3 regions of the Eggerthella lenta DSM 2243 genome follow, and region 3 is predicted to be linked to each of the others. Evidence: predicted binding sites of a transcription regulator. Region 3 holds the regulator's gene; each other region holds the start of a gene.
What was found. Region 3 encodes LexA, which represses DNA repair genes until DNA is damaged. Its sites were predicted from a motif close to CNAACANNTGTTNG; they were not measured.

Region 1 (3,271 bases), 730 kb from region 3:
ACGAGCGTCTGCACGTGCCCGTTCTTGAACACGAGGTCGGCAGCATCCCCGGCCGCCTGCGCCGTCGCGCCGTCCTGCCCCGGCGCGCTGCAGCCCAGCGGGCCGCCCAGCAGCGCCCCGGCTGCCAGCACGGTCGCGCCCGCCACGAACGTGCGGCGCGTGAGAGGCGCTCCTGCGACCCGGGCGCCTCCGCGTCCTCGTCCGCGCCCCGTCTTCTGGTTCTCGCTGTGATTCATCGCGATCCCTTCCTTCCCTGGTTTCCCGGTTCGATGGTTCCCTGGTGCGGCGCGCCGGCTCCCTCGCGCGGCGTCGCCTCGCCCGACCTTACGGCCCCGCGGCGCGGCGGGCAATCAACGCCAAGATCGATACGGGGCGAAACCGGGGTGGATATTTCTCTATCCCCGTGCGTAGGCGCAGGTGAGCGCCGCGTCTTACCGATGCCGCTGAGGGGAGCGCACACCGGCGGCCCAACGGCGCATGGTATAATCGGCGGCGGAGGGGAAAGGCGGTGTAGTGGTCTACCTACTGTTTTTCTACGATATGGCGATGACGATGGCGAACACGGCTCTCTGCGTCGCGTTCGCCGTTCTGTTCGTGCGGCGCAAGAACGCCCTTCATCTGTGGCTCGCCGTCCTGTTCGGCTTGAGCACGGCCGACATCATGCTCATGTACCTGTTCGACTTCGTGCCCGAGTTCCAGTCGGTGTTCAGCGCCGCTCCCGGGGCGTCTCCGTTCGTCTACGGGTACCTCCATCTCGGCATCCTGCTGACGTTCCGGTTCATCGCGGGGTTCATCTTCGACCGGCCGCCGGCGCTGCGCGAAGGGGCGCTGTGGATCCTGTGCTGCACGTACCTGGCGGTGGCGGGCTCGCTAGCGGAGGCGACGGTGGAGGAGTTCGCCGAGAACCTGTGCATCGGCGTGCTGCAGCTCTACATCATGGGCATCGGCGTGAAGGGGCTGCGCGACGGCCGCGGCGCGAACGGGGTGCTCGGCGCGCGGGCGGTCGCGGCGCTGGTCGCGTCGTTCGCGTTCTGCTCGGTGGGCTATCTTGCCTGGTCGATCGGGTCGTTCGCGGCGGGGTGGGGAAGCCCGCGCAACGTGTTCGTGGAGCTGTCGGGCGGCGTCAACCTCGTGTTCGCCTGCCTCTACCTGCAGGCGTACGTCCGCAAGCGCCGCGAGGCGTCGGCCCCGACGGCGGTGCCCTTCGTCGCGAAGCGCTACGACCTCACCAAGCGCGAGGAGGAGATGCTGGAAATGCTCGCCGACGGTATGAGCAACCAGCAGATCAGCTCGCAGGCGTTCATCTCGGTGGGCACGGTGAAGACGCACGCGCACAACATCTACGCGAAGCTCGGCATCAAGGGCCGCGCCGATCTGGCCGAGTTCCTCGAGCGCGAGCTGACCGACTCCCTCGACCATCGCGTCGACGCGCGTTCCGCGCGAACGGGCGGGTAACGGCCTCTGACGAGGCTGTGAAAAAGCGCGCCTTCCAAGGGTTGACTCCCGGGCTTTGTGCTAGGATGTCAACGAACAAACGTTTGCAACCGAAACGCGCCCGCCGCGGACGCGGCGAGCGCGACGACGAGAAGGAATCGATGGCACGCACCGAACGAACCATCCTAGGGATCGACCCCGGTCTGGCCAACACGGGCTGGGGCATCGTGGAGCAGCGCGGGCCGCGCCTCGCGTGCACGGCGTACGGCTGCGTGTCCACGGCGAAGGATCTGCCGCTGGCCCAGCGCCTGCGGAAGATACACGAGCAGATGGCCGCGGTGATCGCGCGGTTCGAGCCGGCGTGCGTGGGCATCGAGACGGTGTGGTTCGGCGTGAACGTGCAGAGCGCGTTCGCCACGGGGCAGGCGCGCGGCGCCGCGCTCGTGGCGTGCGCCGAGCGCGACCTCGAGGTGCTGGAGTTTTCGCCCAGCCAGATCAAGCTGGCGGTGGTGGGCACGGGCTCGGCCGAGAAGGACCAGGTGCAGTACATGGTGCGCCAGCTGCTTGCGCTCGAGGACATCCCGCGCCCCGACCACGCCGCCGACGCGCTGGCGGCCGCCATCTGCTATACCACCCACGAGGGCTTCGCGCGCCGCACGGGCGCGGCGTGCGCGGCCTACGACGTTCCCGATCGCGGCGTTCCCGCGTGCGATGCTTCCGCTGGAAAGGACAGGCTATGATCGCGTTTCTCAAAGGGGTGCTGGCCGCGAAGACCGCCACGACCGCCTACATCGAGGTGAACGGCATCGGCTACGCCGTGGGCATGTCCCAGGCCGGCCTGTCGAAGCTGCCCGAGGCGGGCGCCGCCGTGGAGGTGCACACGTTCCTCCAGGTGCGCGACGACGGCCTCGCGCTGTTCGGCTTCCTCACGCTGGAAGAGAAAGCGCTGTTCGAGCGGCTTATCGGCGTGGGCGGTGTGGGGCCGAAGGTGGCGCTCGCCGCGCTGTCGGCGTTCTCGCCCGCGGGCCTCGTGGCCGCCGTGCAGGCGCAGGACGTGGCCGCGGTGCAGCGCATCCCCGGCGTGGGCAAGAAGACGGCGTCGCGCATCATCCTCGAGCTGAAGGGCTCGTTCGACGAGGGCCTTGCGGGCCTGTTCGATGAGGCGGCGCCCGTGGTCGCGTCGGCGGCGAACCTCGCGGGCACGCGGGAGGCGCTGCTGTCGATGGGCTTCACGTCCGAGGAGGCCGACGTCGCGCTCAAGGGCGCTCCCGAGGGCGCGGCCGAAAGCGTGCTGCTACAATATGCGCTGAAGCGACTGGGAACGAACTAGGCGAAGCCGGGCGGCGCCGCGCGCGCCGTCGGGACGGATAGGCGGCTATGGCTGACAACGGCATTGAAATAGAAGGGCTCGTGTTCGAGGCGGACGCGGGGGCGGGGCGCGGCGACGCGCCGCCGGCCGACGCGCGCTCGCGCGCGGTGACGCCCACGCTCACCGAGGACGACCTCGCGCTCGACCGCAGCCTGCGCCCCAAGCGCCTGGGCGACTACCTGGGCCAGACGAAGATCAAGGAATCGCTCGCCATCCTCATCGAGGCGGCGCAGGCGCGCGGCGACGTGGTGGACCACATCCTGTTCTCGGGCCCCCCGGGCCTCGGCAAGACCACGCTCGCGGCCGTCGTGGCCAACGAGCTGGACGCGAACCTCAAGACGACGAGCGGCCCCGCCATCGAGCGCACGGGCGACCTCGCGGCCATCCTCACGAACCTCGAAGAGGGCGACGTGCTGTTCATCGACGAGATCCACCGCTTGAACCGCATGGTGGAGGAGGTGCTCTACC
Region 2 (3,271 bases), 1.1 Mb from region 3:
AGCGCGTTCTCGGAGAGGTTGCGCGGCTGTACCGTGTGGGCGGCGACGAGTTCGTGGCCACGGTCGTGGATACCGACGAAGCGGGCTTTCGGTCGCTTGTGGAGCGGCTGCAGAAAGCGTTCGACGAAGTTCCGTCGTGCGAGGTGGCTATCGGCGCGCAATGGACGCCGCGATCGAGTGAGATCGATAGAACGTTGTTCGATGCAGACGAGGCGATGTACCGCGATAAGCGCCGTTTCTACCAGAACAGGAGCACGTCGGACGTAGCGCCTTCTCGACGTGCTCGCGGCGACCGCTTCGACGAGCGCGAAAGGGCGAAGGCGCGAGATGTCGCGCAGGAAGGCACGCTCATGGAGCTGCTGGGCATCGGGTTCGCTCGTCATAGGTTGGATGAAGCTTTCACAACTCTCGAATCCAATGCTTGCTACAGTTTGGTGACGGGCGACGACGAGGAGGGGCGTCGAGCCGTCGGTGCGTTGGCCAAGGAGGCTCGCGAGGCGGGCGAGCGAGGCTTCGCCGGAACCGTGTGTGTGAATCGCGGCGGCGTTCCCGCACGGGTGCGAGTTTCAGGCGCTTTTGCAGAAGACGAGGCCGCGGGAGGTGCGGTGGCGCTCGCGTCCTACGTCGATGTCGAAGATGCGCTTGCGTCCATGGGAAAGGAAGCCTACAAGCCCTCGAACAGCTGACCCAGCGTCACGCCCAAGCCGAGCGCGACCTTCTCCATGAAGTCGATGGTGGCGTTGCGGTTGCCCGCCTCCACCTTGCGAGGTACGACCGTCCTACGCCCGTCATGAGCGCAAGCTGCTCCTGCGTCAGATTGCTCTCCTCGCGAAGCGCCCGGACGCGCTGTCCGAGGAGTATCCTGGTTGCTCGGGTCAAAAGGCTACAACCCTTTGAAGAATTCTTCCAAGGAAAGGCCGAGACCCTTGGAAATCTTCTCTATGCATTCGAGGCTCGGGTTTCGCTTCCCGCCTTCGATTTTTGCCAGGTAAGAGCGCTCGACGTTCACCATCAGCGCAAGCTTCTGCTGCGAGAGCTTCTGGCTTTTACGCAGTTCTCGGATTCGGTTGCCGACGAATGTTCTCGTTTCCTGTGACATGCAATCAGGGTATCCGGTGTCAAACACGCAATTGAGTTCTATGGAACCCAAAAGCGGACAATCGGGCTCGCCCTATGACGATGCGGATTGCGAAAAGAGAAGCCCTTGCTTGAAGTGCGCGGATAACCGCAGAGGAACATGCCGTTTACGAGCGTGGAAAAAGCCCTACCCCCGGCCAGAAGGATGAACCCACCTTAAAAGGTGGGTGCTCGCAGCCCGCTTCCTGGCTTTCGTGTCAACGGACACGAATCCCCATTTCACGCGCGATCTTGAGCTCCCTCATGTATCAGCATCGGTCCATCGCAAAGTATGGCTTCGAGGGCAGGACCTGCTTTTGAGTATATGGGTAGCATCGTTAAAATAAAGACTTGACATCCGGTTGTTTCGCCGATTACACAACCCGGTCTTCTACATGCCGAGCGGCTGCGGATCGAGCGACGGAATGCGAGGACGGGAGCGCGTTGTCGCCCGAAGGCCTCGTTTTCGGGCGCGATTCCGAGTTTTTCGGCCTACAATGCAACGTCCGCTAGGCAAACAAGCGTTCGCATGATACGATATATGGCATGGATACCTTATTTACCGAAATGGAAAACGAGCGGAAGTCGGAAGTGGCGCCCTTGGCAGTGCGCATGCGTCCGCGCACGCTTGAAGAAGTGGTCGGCCAGGACGAGGCGGTGGGCCCCGGCTCGTGGCTGCGCAACGCCATCGAGCAGGACCAGTTGAGCTCGGTCATCCTGTTCGGCCCGGCGGGCACGGGCAAGACCTCGCTCGCGCACGTCATCGCCGAGACGACGAAGGCTACGTTCGTGGAGGTGTCGGCCATCGGCGGCACGGTTTCGGATCTGCGCCGCGAAATCGATGCCGCCGACAAGCGCCTGTCGGCGTTCGGTTTGCGCACCATCCTGTTCGTCGACGAGATCCACCGCTTCAACCGCAGCCAGCAGGACGCGCTGCTGCACGCCGTGGAGGATCGCGTGCTGGTGCTGGTGGGAGCCACAACGGAGAACCCCTTCTTCGAGGTTAACTCGGCGCTGATCAGCCGCTCGCGCGTGGTGGAGCTGCACGGGCTGTCCGACGAGGAGATCGTCAGCCTCGTGGAGCGTGCGCTGGCCGACGAGCGCGGCCTGGGCGGCCGCTATCGGTTGGATGCCAAAGCGCGCGACGCCATCGTGCTGCTGGCGGGCGGCGACGGGCGCGCGGCGCTCACCACGTTGGAGCTTGCCGCTGGTATGGTGCAGCCCGGCACCTCGAAGAAGCCCGCGAAGATCACCGAGGACAACGTGCGCGCGGCCACGCCGCATCGCTCGCTGCCCTACGACAAGAACAAGGACATGCACTACGACGTCATCTCGGCGTTCATCAAGTCCATGCGCGGCAGCGACCCCGATGCCGCGCTGTACTGGCTCGCCCGCATGATCGATGGGGGAGAAGACCCGAAGTTCATCGCGCGCCGCATGTTCATCGCTGCGTCGGAGGATATCGGCAACGCCGATCCGCAGGCGCTGCTCATCGCTGAGGCCGCGTTCAAGTCGGCCGAGGTCATCGGCTATCCCGAGTGCCGCATCAACCTGGCGCAGGCTGCCATCTACCTGGCGCTCGCGCCCAAGAGCAACGCGGCGGAGGCGGGCATCGATGCCGCGCTGAACGAGGTGCGCAACGGGCCGTCTCGCAACGTGCCCGACCATCTGCGCGATCGGCACCGCCCCGGATCCGAGAACTACGGCGAGTACAAGTATCCGCACAGCTACCCCAGCGGCTGGGTGAGCCAGCGCTACCTGCCCGACGGTTTGGAGCGCGGCTGCTTCTACCGGTCGAGCGATCGCGGTTGGGAGGCCTACCGCAGCGACACGTTCGCGCGAGACCGTCTGGATTCCGGAGAAAACCCCACGTCGCGCGGAAGGTAACCGATTGTCTACTCCTGTGGAAGCAGGGTGAAAAGTTGACCTCGGCCTGTATATCATCCAAGGTGCTCGTGCTATAGTAATGGCTTCGGAAACAGGAGGCATACGGTGGATATCAGCGAAATTCTCAGCATAGCGTTGCCGGTGGTCTATGTGATCGTGGGCGCGGTGCTGGTGTGGCTCGTCATCGAGCTTGTCATGACCGTGCGCAAGACACGCAAGACGGTCGACGATCTGCAGAGGCAGGTCGAGCCTACGCTGGCAAGCGTGG
Region 3 (3,271 bases):
ATCGAAAGGTTGGATCCATGACGGAATTCGAATCAGTCATCACGCGGGGCATGACCCCGATCTCCGAAGAGCGCCGCGAGCGCGCCGTGCTCGTCGGTGTGGATCGCCCCGGCTCCACGTGGCCGCTGGCATCGTCGCTCGCCGAGCTCGAGCGCCTCGTGGATACGGCAGGCGCCGACGCGGTGGCCACCACCACGCAGAAGCTCGACGCGCCCAATCCGCGTACGTTCGTGGGCACGGGCAAGGCCGAAGAAGTGGCCGAGCTTGCGCGCGCCCACGCGGCCGACCTCGTCGTGTTCGACGACGAGCTGACGCCCTCCCAGCAGGCGAACCTCGAGAAGGCGATGGGCCGCGACGTGAAGGTCATCGACCGTACGGCGCTCATCCTCGACATCTTCGCCCTGCACGCCACCAGCAAGGAGGGCCGGCTGCAGGTGCGGCTCGCCCAGAACGAGTACCTGCTGCCGCGCTTGCGCGGCATGTGGGCCCACCTGGCCTCCAACCGCATGGGCGGCGGCGTGGGATCGCGCTTCGGCGAAGGCGAGAGCCAGCTCGAGGTCGACCGCCGCATGGTGCGCAAGCGCATCACGTCCATCAAGCGCGAGCTCAAGCATCTGGCCGAGGTGCGCGCCGTCCAGCGCGAAAGCCGTTACGAAAGCGGCATGTTCAAGGTGGCGCTGGCCGGCTACACGAACGCCGGCAAGTCGAGCCTGCTCAACCGGCTGACGAATGCGGACGTGCTGGCGTACGACAAGCTGTTCGCCACGCTCGACTCCACCACGCGCAAGTTCGAGCTTCCCGAGGGCCGCGAGATCACCGTCACCGACACGGTCGGGTTCATCCAGAAGCTTCCGACCACGCTCATCGAGGCGTTCAAATCGACGCTCGACGAAATCACGGGCGCCGACCTCGTGCTGCACGTGGTGGATGCCTCGTCGGACGAGTACGAGGCGCAGATCGCGGCCGTCGAGGACGTGCTCGGGCAGATACACGCGCAGGACCTGTCGCGCGTGCTCGTGTTCAACAAGTGCGACCTGCTCGGCGAGGAGCGCCTCGGCGCCCTTAAAGCGCGCCATCCGCAGGCTCAGTTCGTATCGGCGGCGACGGGGGAGGGCGTAGGCGAGCTCGTGGAGCACGTTGCCCGCGTCGCCTCGGCGCAAGACGAGCATCTCGACGTGCTGATTCCCTACAACCGCGGCGACCTCGTGTCGGTGGCGCACGAAAGATGCCACATCCTGTCGGAAACCCATGAGGAGCAGGGCACGCGCATCGTCATGCTGGCGGCTCCTTCGTTCGCGAGCATGTTCCGTCCTTACACGGTCGGTTAGAGTAACTCTAAGGTAAGCGAGCCGCCCCGGGCATCGACCCGGGGCGGCTCGCTTCGTCGCAGGGTAGGCGTTTCGTTCTTGCGGCCGGTCTGCGGCGGCGCCTTATCGGACGGCGAAAGCGGGAACCGGCGCAGCGGCACGTTCGGAAAAGCCGGAAAAGCCTTGCCGAAGCGGTCGGATTGCGGCAGGGCTTCGCGGTTCGATCAAGCTGACGACCAGCGTGCGGTTCGCCGCTACAGGCGGCGGAAGACCGCGACCACCTTGCCGGCGATGGCGCAGTCGGTGGTGATGATGGGATCCATCGTGGAGTTCTCCGGCTGCAAGCGGATATGGTCGCTTTCCTTGAAGAAGCGCTTCACCGTGGCCCCGTCGTCGATGATGGCCACGACGATGTCGCCGTTGTTCGCCACGGGCTGCTCCTTGACCACGACGTAGTCGCCGTCGTTGATGCCCGCCTCGATCATGCTCTCGCCGCGCACGGAGAGCAAGAACGACGGGGCGTCGCCCACGATCTCGGTGGGAAGCGACAGGGTGTCGGTGATGTTCTCCTCGGCGAGGATGGGGGAGCCGGCGGCCACGTTGCCCACGAGGGGCACGTTCACGATGTTGCTGAAGCTGGGCTGCACCACGTTGGTGGCCAGCGCGGCGTCTTCGAGCTGGTAGGTGAGGGCGATGGAGCGCGACTTGAGCGGATCGCGCTTGATGAGGCCCTTCTCCTCGAGCGCCTTCAAGTGCACGTGCACGGTGGAGGGGGAGGAGAGGCCGAGGCTCTGGCAGACCTCGCGCACGGTCGGGCCGTATCCCTTCTCCCGAATGCACTCCTCGATGCAGTCGAGCACCGCTTGCTGGCGCTTCGTCACTTTCTCGGCCATAGGTAATCCTTTCGTCGCCTCTACGCCTATCGAACAAATGTATGAAATTTCTATTGACATGAACCTTTGTTCGACCTATTATATACGCGAACAAAGGTTCTACGCAAGAGCAGGAGGCCACAAAATGAAGAATTTTGAGATGAACTGCCCCGTCGAGGGAACGTCGGCCCTTCAACCGAAGCTCGATTCGGCGCCTGCTCGACGCGCCCGCATCATAGCGTTCCCCCAGCATGCGGTTCTGCCCGATCGCGACGGCGCCTCCATCGTTTCGGCCGTGCGCACGGGTTCGGCGCAAGGCGTGGCGTTCGGCCGCGTGCAGCGCTGGCAGGCGGTCGTCGGCGGATGCGTGTTCGCGGCGCTCGCACTCGCCAGCCTGTTCGCAGGGTTCTAGCCGAGACCTTTCCCGGCCCCGCGCGGCCGTTCCATAACCCGCAGATGCTGCGTTTCTGCGGCTGCGTAGCGCCTCCGCCACCCCGGAGGCGCGTCCGTTCGGGGGTTTACGCGCCGCTTGCGGCGTGCTAGACTCGGGCGAGCAGCCAATCATGCCGCGCCGACGCATCCTCATGCGGACGGGCGCTTCGCGAAGGAGAAACGGAACATGAAGCGATAACGAAAGCCCTTTTTCACCCCTTGCATTCATTAATCAGCCGCATCGGGTGCGCTTTCGTCATCGTTCTCGACTTCGCCTCGCGTTTCTTCCTCTTCCGATCCGTGCGGCCTTCCTTCATCGGCATCGCCGAACGCTGAGCAGAGCCACCCGTGCGCCTCTTAAACGGAGGTCGCCATGTTCGTTACCGCCCATCATCTTTCCCATACCTACGAAGGCGCCGACCAGCCTGCGCTCGACGACGTCTCGCTCGCGTTTGCGAGCGGCTGGACGGGCATCGTCGGGCCGAACGGCGCTGGCAAGAGCACGCTCGTGCACTGCATCTGCGGCACCCTGGCACCCGATCAAGGCGCCGTGACGCCCCGCGTGCGCGGCGCGGTGTGCCGGCAATCGACCGCGACGCCTCCGGAGACGCTCGAGGAGTTCGCCTGCGACTACGGTTCGACGGCGGTGAAGCTGCGCTC

Region 1: a site for LexA is predicted at 1,528-1,541, ahead of ruvC (crossover junction endodeoxyribonuclease RuvC). Genes of this name have one in related genera too.
Region 2: a site for LexA is predicted at 1,631-1,644, ahead of ELEN_RS12830 (replication-associated recombination protein A). Genes of this name have one in related genera too.

Annotation. Positions count from the first base shown of each region.
Region 1 covers NC_013204.1:1,178,193-1,181,463, forward strand. Annotated here, with positions in the region: gene ELEN_RS04835 (amidohydrolase family protein) at 1-236, opposite strand, end outside; gene ELEN_RS04840 (helix-turn-helix transcriptional regulator) at 514-1,455, shown strand; gene ruvC (crossover junction endodeoxyribonuclease RuvC) at 1,596-2,174, shown strand; gene ruvA (Holliday junction branch migration protein RuvA) at 2,171-2,764, shown strand; gene ruvB (Holliday junction branch migration DNA helicase RuvB) at 2,812-3,271, shown strand, end outside.
Region 2 covers NC_013204.1:2,991,857-2,995,127, reverse strand. Annotated here, with positions in the region: gene ELEN_RS16575 (nucleotidyl cyclase domain-containing protein) at 1-686, shown strand, start outside; partial or broken gene ELEN_RS16570 (helix-turn-helix domain-containing protein) at 787-879, opposite strand; gene ELEN_RS12835 (helix-turn-helix domain-containing protein) at 884-1,126, opposite strand; gene ELEN_RS12830 (replication-associated recombination protein A) at 1,663-3,003, shown strand; gene ELEN_RS12825 (hypothetical protein) at 3,109-3,271, shown strand, end outside.
Region 3 covers NC_013204.1:1,907,745-1,911,015, reverse strand. Annotated here, with positions in the region: gene hflX (GTPase HflX) at 18-1,328, shown strand; gene lexA (transcriptional repressor LexA) at 1,562-2,200, opposite strand; gene ELEN_RS08055 (hypothetical protein) at 2,325-2,591, shown strand; gene ELEN_RS08050 (ATP-binding cassette domain-containing protein) at 2,985-3,271, shown strand, end outside.